2 regions of the Pseudarthrobacter sp. YAF2 genome follow, and region 1 is predicted to be linked to the other one. Evidence: predicted binding sites of a transcription regulator. Region 1 holds the regulator's gene; the other holds the start of a gene.

The links. Region 1 encodes HspR, which represses chaperone genes until heat shock. Its sites were predicted from a motif close to AAGTTGAGTCNNNNNGACTCAACTT; they were not measured.
Region 2: clpB (ATP-dependent chaperone ClpB) is a predicted target of HspR. The motif match lies at 1,954-1,978, and genes of this name have one in related genera.

What each region holds. Positions count from the first base shown of each region.
Region 1 is NZ_JBFRDA010000012.1:123,506-130,040, reverse strand. Features, by position in the region: gene AB4Y79_RS13790 (aldehyde dehydrogenase family protein) at 144-1,553, shown strand; gene AB4Y79_RS13785 (hypothetical protein) at 1,613-1,999, opposite strand; gene AB4Y79_RS13780 (heat shock protein transcriptional repressor HspR) at 2,182-2,607, opposite strand; gene AB4Y79_RS13775 (DnaJ C-terminal domain-containing protein) at 2,623-3,594, opposite strand; gene AB4Y79_RS13770 (nucleotide exchange factor GrpE) at 3,769-4,461, opposite strand; gene dnaK (molecular chaperone DnaK) at 4,464-6,335, opposite strand; gene AB4Y79_RS13760 (ArsR/SmtB family transcription factor) at 6,524-6,535, opposite strand, start outside.
Region 2 is NZ_JBFRDA010000011.1:98,455-104,989, forward strand. Features, by position in the region: gene AB4Y79_RS13105 (ABC transporter permease) at 1-742, shown strand, start outside; gene AB4Y79_RS13110 (sulfate/molybdate ABC transporter ATP-binding protein) at 739-1,887, shown strand; gene clpB (ATP-dependent chaperone ClpB) at 2,008-4,650, shown strand; gene AB4Y79_RS13120 (septum formation family protein) at 4,695-5,372, opposite strand; gene AB4Y79_RS13125 (DUF3073 domain-containing protein) at 5,644-5,877, shown strand; gene AB4Y79_RS13130 (VOC family protein) at 6,087-6,535, shown strand, end outside.

The DNA of each region.
Region 1 (6,535 bases):
CGGGCCGATTTTTTTGCCGTTCACTCCACGCCAAGGGTCCTGCGCCCAAACACAAGAGCGGAGGCCGGGCTGTCACCCAGACTGGGGAGTAACCCGCTACGCCGACCGGCTGGCGTCCTTGCCTACTCGAAGTGGAGTATCCCTTGGAAACCTACGATGCGCTCCTCGCGTCCATTGCCCCCGCCGCCGGCACCGGCCGGACCATCTTTGACCCGGCAACCGGTGAAGCTGTGGGCGAAGCCCCCATCCATAGCCTCGATTACCTGGAAAATGCCGTGGCCGCGGCCGTCGCTGCCCAGCCGGCCTGGGCTGCCATGGGACACGACGCCCGGTCCGCCGCGCTCCTGAAAGCAGCCGACGCCGTCGAACGCTCCGCCGAGGAGCTGGCCCGGCTGCTCTCCCGTGAGCAGGGCAAACCGCTCAACGGCCCCAACGCCCGGTTCGAAGTGGGCGCCTGCGTCGCGTGGCTCCGCGCCACTGCCGGCATGCCGCTGGAACCGGAAACCATCGTGGACGACGGCGAGACCCGCGCCGAACTGCACTACCGGCCCATCGGCGTCGTCGGCGCCATCGGCCCGTGGAACTGGCCCATGATGATCGCCGTCTGGCAGCTCGCCCCGGCCCTGCGCATGGGAAACGCCGTGGTGGTCAAGCCCTCCGGCAACACCCCGTTGTCCGTCCTGGCCCTGGTCAAGGTCCTCAACGAGGAACTCCCGGAGGGCATCCTGTCGGTGGTGTCCTGCGGCCGCGAAGTCGGTGCGCGCCTTACCGATCACCCCGCGATCGGCAAGATCATGTTCACCGGTTCCACCGCCGGCGGCCGCGCCATCATTAAGTCGTCGGCGGACACCGTCAAGCGGCTCACCCTGGAACTGGGCGGCAACGACGCGGGTATCGTCCTGCCCGACGTTGATCCCAAGGCCATCGCCCAGGACATCTTCTGGGGCGCCTTCATCAACACGGGCCAGACCTGCGCGGCCCTGAAGCGGCTGTACGTCCACGACGACATCTACGACGCTGTCTGCGAGGAGCTCACCGCCGTCGCTGCCGCCATGCCCATGGGCAACGGCCTGGACGAGAACAACCTCCTTGGCCCCCTGCAGAACAAGGCCCAGTACGACGTCGTGGCCAACCTCGTGCAGGCCGCAAAAGACTCCGGCGCGCGCGTCCTGCTCGGCGGAAACCCGGACGCCAGCCAGCCGGGCTACTTCTACCCCACCACCCTGGTGGCGGACATCGACAACGACAATCCGCTGGTGGCCGAGGAACAATTCGGCCCCGCCCTGCCCATCATCCGCTACAGCACCATCGACGAAGCAGTGGAAAAAGCCAACGGGCTCGACGTCGGCCTCGGCGCCTCTGTCTGGTCCCGGGACCTGGCCGCCGCCCGCGAGGTGGCGGCGCGGATCCAGGCCGGCACCGTCTGGATCAACAAGCACGGCGCCGTGGACCCCCGCATCCCGTTCGGCGGGGCCAAACAGTCCGGCTACGGCCTGGAGTTCGGCGTCGAAGGCCTCAAGGCCCTCGGCGTACCGCAAGTTATCAACGGCTGACGTTGAGTCGGGAGCCCGGCACGCAGCTTGCCAGTGCCGGGCTCCCGAGGTTTGCGGCGCTAGGCCATGGCCGGGGCGGCGGCGGTCCGGCCGGCGAACTGCCGGCGGGCCCAGCGGGCGAGCTTCTTGCCCTTGCCCTTCCACCAGTTGTCTTCGTCCTGGTTGTGGTGGAAACGGAAGACAATGGCTACCAGGACGAACATGCCCATCACCACGTCCACCCACGACGACATCACCAGGGCGACAAAGACCGTCAGGGCATTGGCGACGATGGACGGGATAGCCAGGGTCCGGAACACGGTGCTTGCCACGTAGCGGCGGTGCGACCTCGGGACGGACAGTTCACGGACCATGTCGAAGCAGACGCAGACCACCACGATGGTCTGCCCCAGGGCCAGGAGCATCTGGCCCGGCATTGAGCCGCTGAACGCAGCGACGGACTCCATTCCCGGGCTCATGGCCGGGCCTTGCGGTTGACGCCTTTGCTGAATACACCAAACACGGAAAACCCCCAGAAACTTGCGGAACCACCGCCGCTGATCCGGCGATGGTTCCATTCAAGGTTCGGGGGGCTCTGGGGTCACGAGTAGTGGGTACTCTAGTTTTCGCTGGAGCCCGTCGGCTGTACTTACTTGCCGATGGCGCGCGGCCGCCACAGCATGACAGCCTGCGACCTCGGACGGGGCCGTTGCCCGCGGGAGAGGCTCACGACGTCGCCTGCGGCACCGGCCGCGAAGATGCGCGAATCCACCGCCCGCGGCCGGCGCCCCAGTTCCTCGGTAAGTTCCGAGATCCGGCTTTGGAGGGCAGCCACCTGGTTTTCAAGTTCCAGGATGCGCTTGATTCCCTCCAGCGACACGCCTTCCTGGGACAGCCGCTGCACTTCCCGCAGCATGTTGACGTCGCGCTGCGAGTAGCGCCGGGACTTGCCGGGGGCACGGCTGGGCTTGACGATGCCAAGCCGGTCGTACTGCCGCAGCGTCTGCGGGTGCATGTCTGCAAGCTCGGCCGCCACGGAGATCACGAAGATCGGCTGGTCAGCACTGATGTCCACGGCTCACCTCCGCTCCTAGAGCCGGGCCTTGGCTGCCAGGCCCTCACGGACGTCCGCCGACGACGTCGCCTCGGCGAACGCCTTGACCGCAGCTTCGGCGTCCTTGTTGAGATTCTTGGGAATTGCGACGTCGATGGTCACCAGCAGGTCACCGGTTGCCTTGGACGTCTTCACCCCTTTGCCCTTCACCCGCAGGGTTCGGCCCGACGGCGTGCCGGCCGGAACTCGGACCTTCACCTTGTCGCCGTCAATGGTGGGAACTTCGATGTCAGCGCCCAGGGCGGCCTCGGGGAAAGTGACGGGAACGTGGATGCGCAGGTTGTCGCCGTCGCGCGTGTAGAACGCATGCGGCTGCACCGCGACGGACACCACCAGGTCTCCATTGCCGGCGGCACCCGGCTGGCCCTTGCCGCGGACCCGGACCTTCTGGCCGTCCTTGATGCCGGCCGGGACGCGGACGTCGATCACCTCGCCGCTTGGCTCGCGCAGGCCGATGGTGGTGCCGCGGATGGAGCCGGCGAACGAAATGCTCGTGGACGCGGTGCGGTCGGCGCCCTTCTGCGGCGTGCGCTGGAATCCGGGGGAACCACCGAAGCCGCCGAACAGGTCCGCAAACTCAGGCGGGATACCGCCTGCGGACGGGTTGAAGCCGCCCGAGTGGCGCCCCGTGTTCCCCGTGAACAGGCCACCGAACATGTCCTCGAACCCGCCGTTGGTGGCACCGGCGCCACCGGGGGCAAAGCGCGCCCCGCTGCCCATGGCACGAATGGCGTCATACTGCTGGCGCTCGTCGGGGTCCGAAAGCACCGAATAGGCCTCGGAGATGTCCTTGAACTTCTTCTCGGAAGCAGCGTTCCCGGCGTTGGTATCAGGGTGGTGCTGCCGCGCAAGCTTCCGGTAGGCCTTCTTGATATCGGCTTCGGAAGCGTCCTTGGCAACACCAAGGATCTTGTAAAAGTCCTTGTCCACCCAATCCTGGCTAGCCAATGGCGTTTCCTTTCTTGTACTTCTTACAGTTGTGCCCACGCTCTCCGCGATACATGGGCCCCCGCCCCTACGCGTGGCTTAGGTCCGTAGGACCAAGCCGCCACGCGTAGGGGCGGGGCCCCCTTATCCGTCCGGCGCGGTCCCAGCGAGGGCGTAGCGCCGGAAGTACCCCGACTAAGCCGGGACGGCCACAATCACTTGCGCAGCCCGGAGGACGCGGTCTCCTGATTTGTAGCCTGAGCGGAGGACCTGGCTGACGGTGTCAACCTCGATGTCTTCGCCGGGCTGCTGGATCAGGGCTTCGTGGATCGTGGGATCGAACTCCACGCCGGTCTCGTTGATCCGGACCAGGCCGTAGGTCTTCAGCGCGTTCTCCAGCTTGGTGGCGATCGCGGCGAAGGGACCGTCGGTCAGGTCGCCGTGCTGCCGTGCGGCGTCGACGTCGTCCAGGACCGGGAGCAGGGAGTTCAGGACGCCGATGACGGCCATTTCCCCTGCCACGGCGCGGTCGCGTTCAACCCGCTTGCGGTAGTTGACGTACTCGGCCTGCAGGCGGAGCAAGTCGTTGCGCAGTTCGGCTGCCTCGGCGTTGCCGGAGCCGGCCTTGGTGCCCTGGGCCACGGACTCCTCTGCCGGCACGTCCACGCCGTTGAGGATTTCCTCCGCCTGGGCCAGCGCGTCGCCGTCCGAATCCGCAGCTCCCTGCCGGGGGGCAGCCCCGGAGGCGTGGCCGCCCTCGGGGTGCCGGGCCTGCCCGGTCACCGGGTCAACCTTGCGGTTGTCCCGGATGACCGGCTCGCCGTTGCCCTGCTTGGCCTCATGGTTCGCGGATGAGTTGTGCTCTTCCTCGTTACCGTGGTGCGGCATGGCTACTTCTTCGCTTCGTCTTCGTCGATGATCTCGGCGTCGACGATGTCCTCATCGGCGTTGCTGCCCGCTGAGGTACCGGCGGCACCCTCGGCACCGGGAGCACCGGCACCGTCCGGCGAACCGGCCTGCGAGTAGATGGCTTCGCCCAGCTTGGTCTGCGAGGCCTGCAGCTTCTCGAACGCGGCCTTCACGGCGGCGTCATCAGTGCCCTCGAGGGCCTTCTTGAGGCTGTCGACGTCGCCTTGGACCTCGGTCTTGACCTCTTCGGGCAGCTTGTCCGCGTTGTCGGCGATCAGCTTGTCCACGGAGTACGCGAGCTGCTCGGCGGTGTTGCGGGTGTCGGTTGCCTCGCGGCGGGCCTTGTCCTCGGCTGCGTGCTCCTCGGCGTCCTTGACCATGCGGTCGATGTCTTCCTTGGAGAGGCTGGAACCGCCGGTGATGGTCATGGACTGTTCCTTGCCGGTGCCCTTGTCCTTCGCGGAGACGTGCACGATGCCGTTGGCGTCGATGTCGAAGGTGACCTCAACCTGGGGAACGCCGCGGGGAGCCGGCGCGATGCCGGTCAGTTCGAACGTGCCCAGCGGTTTGTTGTCGCGGGTGAACTCGCGTTCGCCCTGGAAGACCTGGATGGCCACGGACGGCTGGTTGTCGTCTGCGGTGGTGAAGGTCTCGGACCGCTTGGTGGGGATGGCGGTGTTGCGTTCGATCAGGTGCGTCATGACGCCACCCTTGGTTTCGATGCCGAGGGACAGCGGGGTGACGTCGATCAGGAGGACGTCCTTGCGCTCACCCTTCAGCACACCCGCCTGCAGGGCTGCACCCACGGCGACGACCTCATCCGGGTTGACGCCCTTGTTGGGTTCCTTGCCGCCGGCCAGTTCCTTGACCAGCTCGGAGACGGCGGGCATACGGGTGGAGCCACCGACCAGCACGATGTGGTTGATGTCCGAAAGCTTGATGCCAGCTTCCTTGATGACGTCGTGGAACGGCTTCTTGGTGCGCTCCAGCAGGTCCTTGGTGAGGTCCTGGAACTTGGCGCGGGTCAGCTGCTCGTCCAGGTGGACCGGGCCGTCGGGGGTGACGGAAAGGTACTGGAGGGAGACGTTGGTGCTGGAGGAGGAGGAGAGTTCCTTCTTGGCCTGCTCGGCTGCCTCGCGGAGGCGCTGGAGGGCGATCTTGTCCTTGGAGAGGTCGATGCCCTTGACCTTGAGCTGGTTCAGCAGGTAGTCAACGACGCGCTGGTCCCAGTCGTCGCCGCCCAGGCGGTTGTCACCGGCGGTGGCGCGGACCTGGATGGTGGAGAAGTTGTCTTCGTCCTTGCCGACTTCCAGCAGGGAGACGTCGAAGGTACCGCCACCGAGGTCGAAGACCAGGATGAGTTCGTCTTCCTTGCCCTTGTCCAGGCCGTAGGCGAGGGCTGCGGCGGTGGGCTCGTTGACGATGCGCAGGACGTTCAGGCCGGCGATCTCGCCGGCTTCCTTGGTGGCCTGGCGCTCGGCGTCGTTGAAGTAGGCCGGGACGGTGATGACGGCGTCGGTGACCTTTTCACCCAGGTAGGACTCGGCGTCGTTCTTCAGCTTCATGAGGATACGCGCGGAGATTTCCTGCGGGGTGTACTTCTTGTCGTCGATCGCGACGGTCCAGTCGGTGCCCATGTGGCGCTTGACGGAGGCGATGGTGCGGTCGATGTTATTGACGGCCTGGCGCTTGGCGATCTCGCCGACCAGGACTTCGCCGGACTTGGAGAATGCAACGACCGACGGCGTGGTGCGGCCACCCTCGGCGTTGGCAATAACGGTGGGCTCGCCACCTTCGAGAACGGAGACGACGGAGTTGGTGGTTCCGAGGTCGATACCTACTGCACGTGACATGTGTTGCTTCCTTCTTTCCTTGGAAACTGGCTGGCGCCCAATGGTTGAGCGTTCTGGGCTCAACTTTACTCAGGGCTCAACAGATGTCAACCGAAGTTGAGTGAACTACGCTCAACTTTGCTCTGGGCGTACAAAAAGGGCGTACAAACAGGGCGTACGACGGCGGCCGGCGCCACGGCACGAAAGCGTCAGTCCGGGCC
Region 2 (6,535 bases), on a different contig from region 1:
GGTGGACTGGGCGCAGTTCATTCCCCTCGTGACCTCGGAGTCGTCGCTGACGGCGCTGGGGCTGAGCCTGCGGACCTCCGCGGCGAGCACCGTGCTGTGCATAGTGCTGGGGGTCCCCTTGGCGCTGGTCCTCGCCCGGGATAGGTTTCGGCTGCAGGGGCTGCTGCGTTCGCTGGTGCTCCTGCCGCTTGTTCTTCCCCCCGTGGTGGGCGGCATCGCCCTTCTCTACACCTTCGGCCGCCAGGGCCTGCTGGGGCAGACCCTCGATTTGCTTGGCCTGCAGATTGCCTTCTCCACCACTGCGGTGGTCCTGGCGCAGACGTTCGTGGCGCTGCCCTTCCTGGTGGTCAGCCTGGAAGGTGCCCTGCGCACCTCGGGCTCCCGCTACGAGGCCGTGGCCGCAACCCTGGGCGCACGCCCGGGCACCGTCTTCCGGCGGGTCACGCTCCCGCTGGTCCTGCCCGGACTGGCGTCCGGTGCCGTTCTGTCCTTCGCCCGCAGCCTGGGCGAGTTCGGCGCCACGCTGACGTTCGCGGGCAGCCTGCAGGGGGTCACCCGGACCTTGCCGCTGGAAATCTACCTGCAGCGGGAAACCGATCCGGACGCCGCCGTCGCCCTGTCGCTGGTGCTGGTGGCCGTCGCCGTAGCGGTGGTGGCGCTCGCCTACAGCCGGCCGGCGGCTGTCAGCGGAACAGGAAAACGGACGACGGCGGCGGCACCGGCAGGAGGGAACAGCAAGTGACGTTGTCCTTCCAGGCAGCCGTGGCCGGGCGGGGATTCGACGTGTCTCTCACAGTGGGGCCCGGCGAAACCGTAGCCGTGATGGGCCCCAACGGCGCCGGGAAGTCTACCCTGCTGTCCAGCATCGCGGGATTGTTGCGGCCGGACACCGGCGTGGCAAAACTCGACGGAAAGACCCTGTTCGACCTCGACAGCGGCAACCGCACCTGGGTGCCGCCGCACCAGCGAGGGACCGCGTTCCTTGCCCAGGAGCCCCTGCTCTTTCCGCACCTGAGCGCGGTGGACAATGTCTCCTTCGGGCCCCGCAGCGCCGGCGTCCCCAAGCGGGACGCCAAGCAGCAGGCCCTGCGCTGGCTGGCTGACGTCGAAGCGGAAGGCCTGGCCGGGCGCCGTCCCGCCGAACTCTCCGGCGGCCAGGCCCAGCGGGTTGCCGTGGCACGTGCACTCGCCGCGGACCCCGCGCTGCTCCTGCTTGACGAGCCCCTGGCCGCCCTCGACATCCACTCCGCCCCGCTGCTGCGCCGCCTGTTCAAGCGCGTCCTCGCGGGTCGGCAGGCCATCATCGTCACCCACGATGTCCTTGACGCGCTGATCCTCGCGGACAGGGTGGTCATCCTGGAGAACGGCAGGATTGCAGAGGAAGGCCCAACCCGGGAAGTGCTGGAACGTCCACGCAGTTCCTTTGCCGCCGGCCTGGCCGGGCTGAACTTCGTCCCCGGAACCCTGGACGGGGCGGCGGTGCGTACCCAAGATGGCCTGCGGATCGCCGGCCACGCCGACGAGCAAGTGCTTTCCGGGCAGCAGGCTCAATCCGGGCCCGGGGCAACTTCCGGGCCTGCGGCGATGCCCGGGCATCCGGGCGGGTCCGGCGGAGCCGCACCGGTGCCCGGGCCAGGAAGTCCCGGGGTGGCCGTGTTCCCGCCGTCGGCCGTTTCCGTGTTTCTCACCGACGCGCACGGCAGCCCGCGCAATTCGTTCCCGGTAACCATCACGGACCTCGAGCCGCACGGCGACCAGATCCGTGTCCGGGCCGGCCGCCTGGCTGCCGACATCACGCCGGCGGCATCGGCGGACCTCGGCCTGGTGCCGGGGATGACCGTTCATTTCGTGGTCAAAGCGGCCGCCGTTTCCGTGTACGGGACCTAGGAGGACCTCCGGCTCTGGACAGCGGTTTCGCCGTGGGCAAACATGGCTAGTGAACCTCGTCCTGCAAAGTTGAGCGTAGTACACTCAACTTAGTTATCAAGCCCCCGAAAGGAGCCCTCTTTGGACGTCAAATTCACCACCAAGAGCCAGGAGGCTCTTTCCGCTGCGGCAATGAATGCCTCAACCGCCGGCAACCCGCAGGTTGAACCGGCCCACCTCCTCAAGGCGCTGATGGACCAGCGGGAGGGCGTGGCCGTCGCGCTGCTCCGCGCCACCGGTGCCGACCCCGACGCCGTCAGCGTCCAGGCCAGCAGCGCCATCAAGGCCTTGCCCGCCACGTCGGGCGGATCCAGCCAGCAGGCCCAGCTCAGCCGCCCCGCCCTGCAGGCCATCCAGAATGCCAAGGACGAAGCGGAGCGGCTGGGTGATACGTTCGTGTCCACCGAAGTCCTCCTGCTGGGCCTCTCCTCCGCCAGCGATGCCACCGGACGGTTGCTGCGCGACGCCGGGGCCTCCCATGAGGCGCTGCTCGCCGCCTTGCCGGGGGTCCGCGGCGACCGGAAAGTCACCAGCCCTGACCCGGAAAACACCTTCCAGTCGCTCGAAAAATTCGGCACTGACCTCACTGCCATGGCCCGCGCCGGCAAACTGGACCCCGTTATTGGCCGCGATACCGAAATCCGCCGCATCGTCCAGGTCCTGAGCCGCCGCACCAAGAACAACCCCGTGATCATCGGCGAGCCCGGCGTCGGCAAGACGGCCGTCGTCGAAGGGCTGGCCCAGCGCATCGTGGCCGGAGACGTGCCGGAAAGCCTTCGTGGCAAGACCCTGATCGCCCTGGACCTCGCATCCATGGTGGCCGGAGCCAAGTACCGCGGCGAGTTCGAGGAGCGGCTCAAGGCTGTCCTGGAGGAGATCAAGAACTCCGAGGGCCAGATCGTTACCTTCATCGACGAGATCCACACTGTGGTGGGTGCCGGCGCTACCGGTGATTCCTCCATGGACGCCGGCAACATGCTCAAGCCCATGCTGGCCCGCGGCGAACTGCGCCTGATCGGTGCCACCACGCTGGACGAATACAGGGAAAACATCGAAAAGGATCCGGCGCTGGAGCGCCGCTTCCAGCAGGTCTATGTGGGTGAGCCCAGCGTTGAGGACACCATCGGGATCCTCCGCGGCCTGAAGGAGCGTTACGAGGCGCACCACAAGGTGGCCATCGCAGACTCCGCGCTGGTAGCTGCCGCCACGCTGTCCAACCGCTACATCTCGGGGCGCCAGCTGCCGGACAAAGCCATCGACCTGGTGGATGAGGCCGCGTCACGGCTGCGCATGGAGATCGACTCCGCGCCTGAGGAAATTGACCAGCTCCAGCGGCTGGTGGACCGGCTCACCATGGAAGAACTGGCGCTGCAGGACGAAAAGGACGCCGCCTCCATGGAGCGCCTGGACGCACTCCGGGCCGACAAAGCCGACAAAAAAGAGGAACTCAACGGCCTCAAGGCGCGCTGGGAGGCCGAGAAGGCCGGGCTCAACCGGGTGGGCGACCTCAAGGCAAAGCTGGACGAACTCCGCAGCGCCTACGAGAAGGCGGCCCGCGAAGGCGACCTGGAAACGGCGTCGCGCGTGTTGTACGGCGAGATTCCGGCACTCGAACGCGAACTGAACGCCGCTGCCGAGGCTGAAGCCGCCGTCACGGACAAGTCCGCGCAGATGGTGGCCGAGCAGGTGACCGCAGACGACATCGCCGAGGTCATCTCCGCGTGGACCGGAATTCCGGCCGGCCGCATGCTGCAGGGCGAGAGCCAGAAGCTGCTGCACATGGAGGAGGAACTGGGCAGGCGGCTCATTGGCCAGTCCAAGGCCGTCACCGCGGTGTCCGACGCCGTCCGCCGCGCCCGTGCCGGGATCAGCGACCCCAACCGCCCCACCGGTTCCTTCCTGTTCCTTGGCCCGACGGGGGTGGGCAAGACCGAGCTTGCCAAGGCCCTGGCGGATTTCCTGTTCGACGACGAACGCGCCATGGTGCGCATCGACATGTCCGAGTACGGCGAGAAGCACTCCGTGGCCCGGCTGGTCGGGGCCCCTCCCGGATACGTCGGCTACGAGGAAGGCGGCCAGCTGACCGAGGCCGTCCGCCGCCGCCCCTACTCTGTGGTGCTGCTGGACGAGGTGGAGAAGGCGCACCCCGAAGTCTTCGACATTCTCCTCCAGGTGCTCGACGACGGCCGGCTCACCGACGGCCAGGGCCGGACCGTGGACTTCCGCAACGTCATCCTGGTGCTGACATCCAACCTCGGCAGCCAGTTCCTGGTGGACCAGACCCTGGATGCCGCCGCCAAGCGCAACGCCGTCATGGCCACCGTCAACGCGTCCTTCAAGCCCGAGTTCCTCAACCGGCTCGATGAAGTGGTCCTGTTCGATGCCCTGACGGTGGAGGAGCTGGCGCACATCGTGGAGCTGCATGTGGCGGAGTTGGGCCGCCGGCTCCACGAGCGCCGGCTCACCCTTGAGGTCACCGACGGCGCGAAAGCTTGGCTGGCCTTGTCCGGTTACGATCCTGCGTACGGTGCCCGTCCGCTGCGCCGCCTGGTGCAGCGTGAGATCGGCGACCGGCTGGCCAAGGCCATCCTGGCCGGGGACATCAGTGACGGTGACACGGTCCTGGTTGATACAGCGGCGGATCCCGGCGAACTCACCGACGGCAACGTGGACACGCTGACGGGCGCTCCCAGTTCGGGCTTGTCCGTTCGGCGGAAAGACTAGCCGGCAGGCTCATGCACCGGCGTGCTGCCCGGGCGGATCACCCGTCAGGGCAGCACGCTGGCGGTAATTACATTGCCGGTATCGGCTGTGACGTAGCAATCCACCCGGCGGTCGCCCGAGTCCCAGCTGGTACTGCTGGGGAAGCTGCGCTGGTAGTTGAGGTGGAACTGGTTGGCCGCCGGGCCGAGCGTGGCCGCCTGGCATGCCTCCAGCGCCTTGGCTTTCAACGGGTCAGCCCCCGGGTAGGCGGCTGCGGCAGGGTAGCGGTACGTTGCCACCAGTTGCGCCGAATGCCCGGTATCGCAGGACACCACCGTGGACGCCAGGGCTTCCGGATCGAAGTCCTTGAAGCAGTCGCCCACCGCGTAGGCGGCAGGTGCCACCCCGTCGCGTGGAAGTGGCTGGGGAGTGGCCGGGGCAGTGGCGGTGGTCTGCAGCACACCCGGCGCGTCGGCCGCGGACTTGTCGGCACCGGAGGATGAGTTCAACCACACGGCAAGCCACACGAGCGAGCCGGCAACGGCCACGATCACGACGACGAGGAACACCTTCCAGAAGGTCACCCTGTTGGGTGCGCGGCGGGTTGGGGGTTCCGGGACGGGCTGGGACCACGTGACAGATTCCGGGGCGGGCGCTGAACCGTTGCCCCCGCTTGGGACCCTTGGCAGGCTGCCGGTGTGCGGCGGCGAGGCAGGCTTCGGCGGGATGTCCTGGTGGTTCACGGGTGCGCATCCTCCTGGGTTTTGTTCCGCGGCTCGCCAACGGCCGGCCAAAATCGGCAGTTCTTAAGTGACTCTACCGAAGAAAAATGCCGTGATCCTGCGGGTCGAAGTGAGTCATGGTACCCCACGCCCCGGCTCGGGGCCGTTAGCGGCAAGCAGGGGCAGCCGAAAGCATGTAATCTAGGTGTACGACAAATTGACCAAACATTCCGGGGCCTCACCGATCGCCAAGGTGACCACCTCCGGTCCAAGTACAAAAGGGGGTCACGCCATGGGGCGCGGCCGTCAAAAGGCAAAAGCTACCAAGCAGGCTCGGGACATCAAGTACTACTCCCCGAACACTGACTACTCGGCACTTCAGCGTGAGCTGACGGGCCCAGGCAGTCGTTCAACGAGCCATTACTCGAATGAACCGGTCGAGCCGGACTATTCGGCCTATGTGGATAAGTACGCGGATGATTTGGATGACGATGACGACGAGGTTGACAACCGTCGCATCGGCTAGCTGTCGTAAGGCCGCCGTGGCCCCGGGCTTTCCCGTTCGCGGCGCAGCTAAGCGCTAACAGACTCCGCAGGTGCTGTCCCCGCAGCTTAGGGATGGCACAGGACCTCCTTTCCAGTACCCGCTTTCGGGTGACTGCTGACATGAGGAAGCCCGCTGCCTTCCCGGACATCCGGTGGCAGCGGGCTTTCCGGCGTTGGTAACCTGACCGGATGACTGTTCGGACCAACTACGCCAATGGTGAGCCCTGCTGGGCGGATCTGCAGACCCCCGATGTCGCCGCCGCCAAAGACTTTTACGCCAGTGTTTTCGGCTGGACCTACCAGGACTTTCCCACCCCGGACGGCCGCAGCTACGCACAGGCCTTCATGAACGGCCAGCTGGTTGCCACCATTGCGCCGCAGGGCCCTTTGCAGCCGCCGGGCACCCCGGCGCAATGGAATATCTACTTCGCGGCCGCAGACGCCGCAGCGCTGCTTGACGATGCCACCCATGCGGGCGGCAACGTCCAGTTCGGGCCTGAAGAGGTAGGCGGCACCGGCGTCTTGGCCTTCCTCGCCCCGCCTGGTGGCGGGACCGCGGGCATCTGGCAGGCCGGTACTCACTTCGGCAGCCACCTCTTCAACGAGCCAGGTGCGCTGGTCTGGGCGGAACTGTCCAC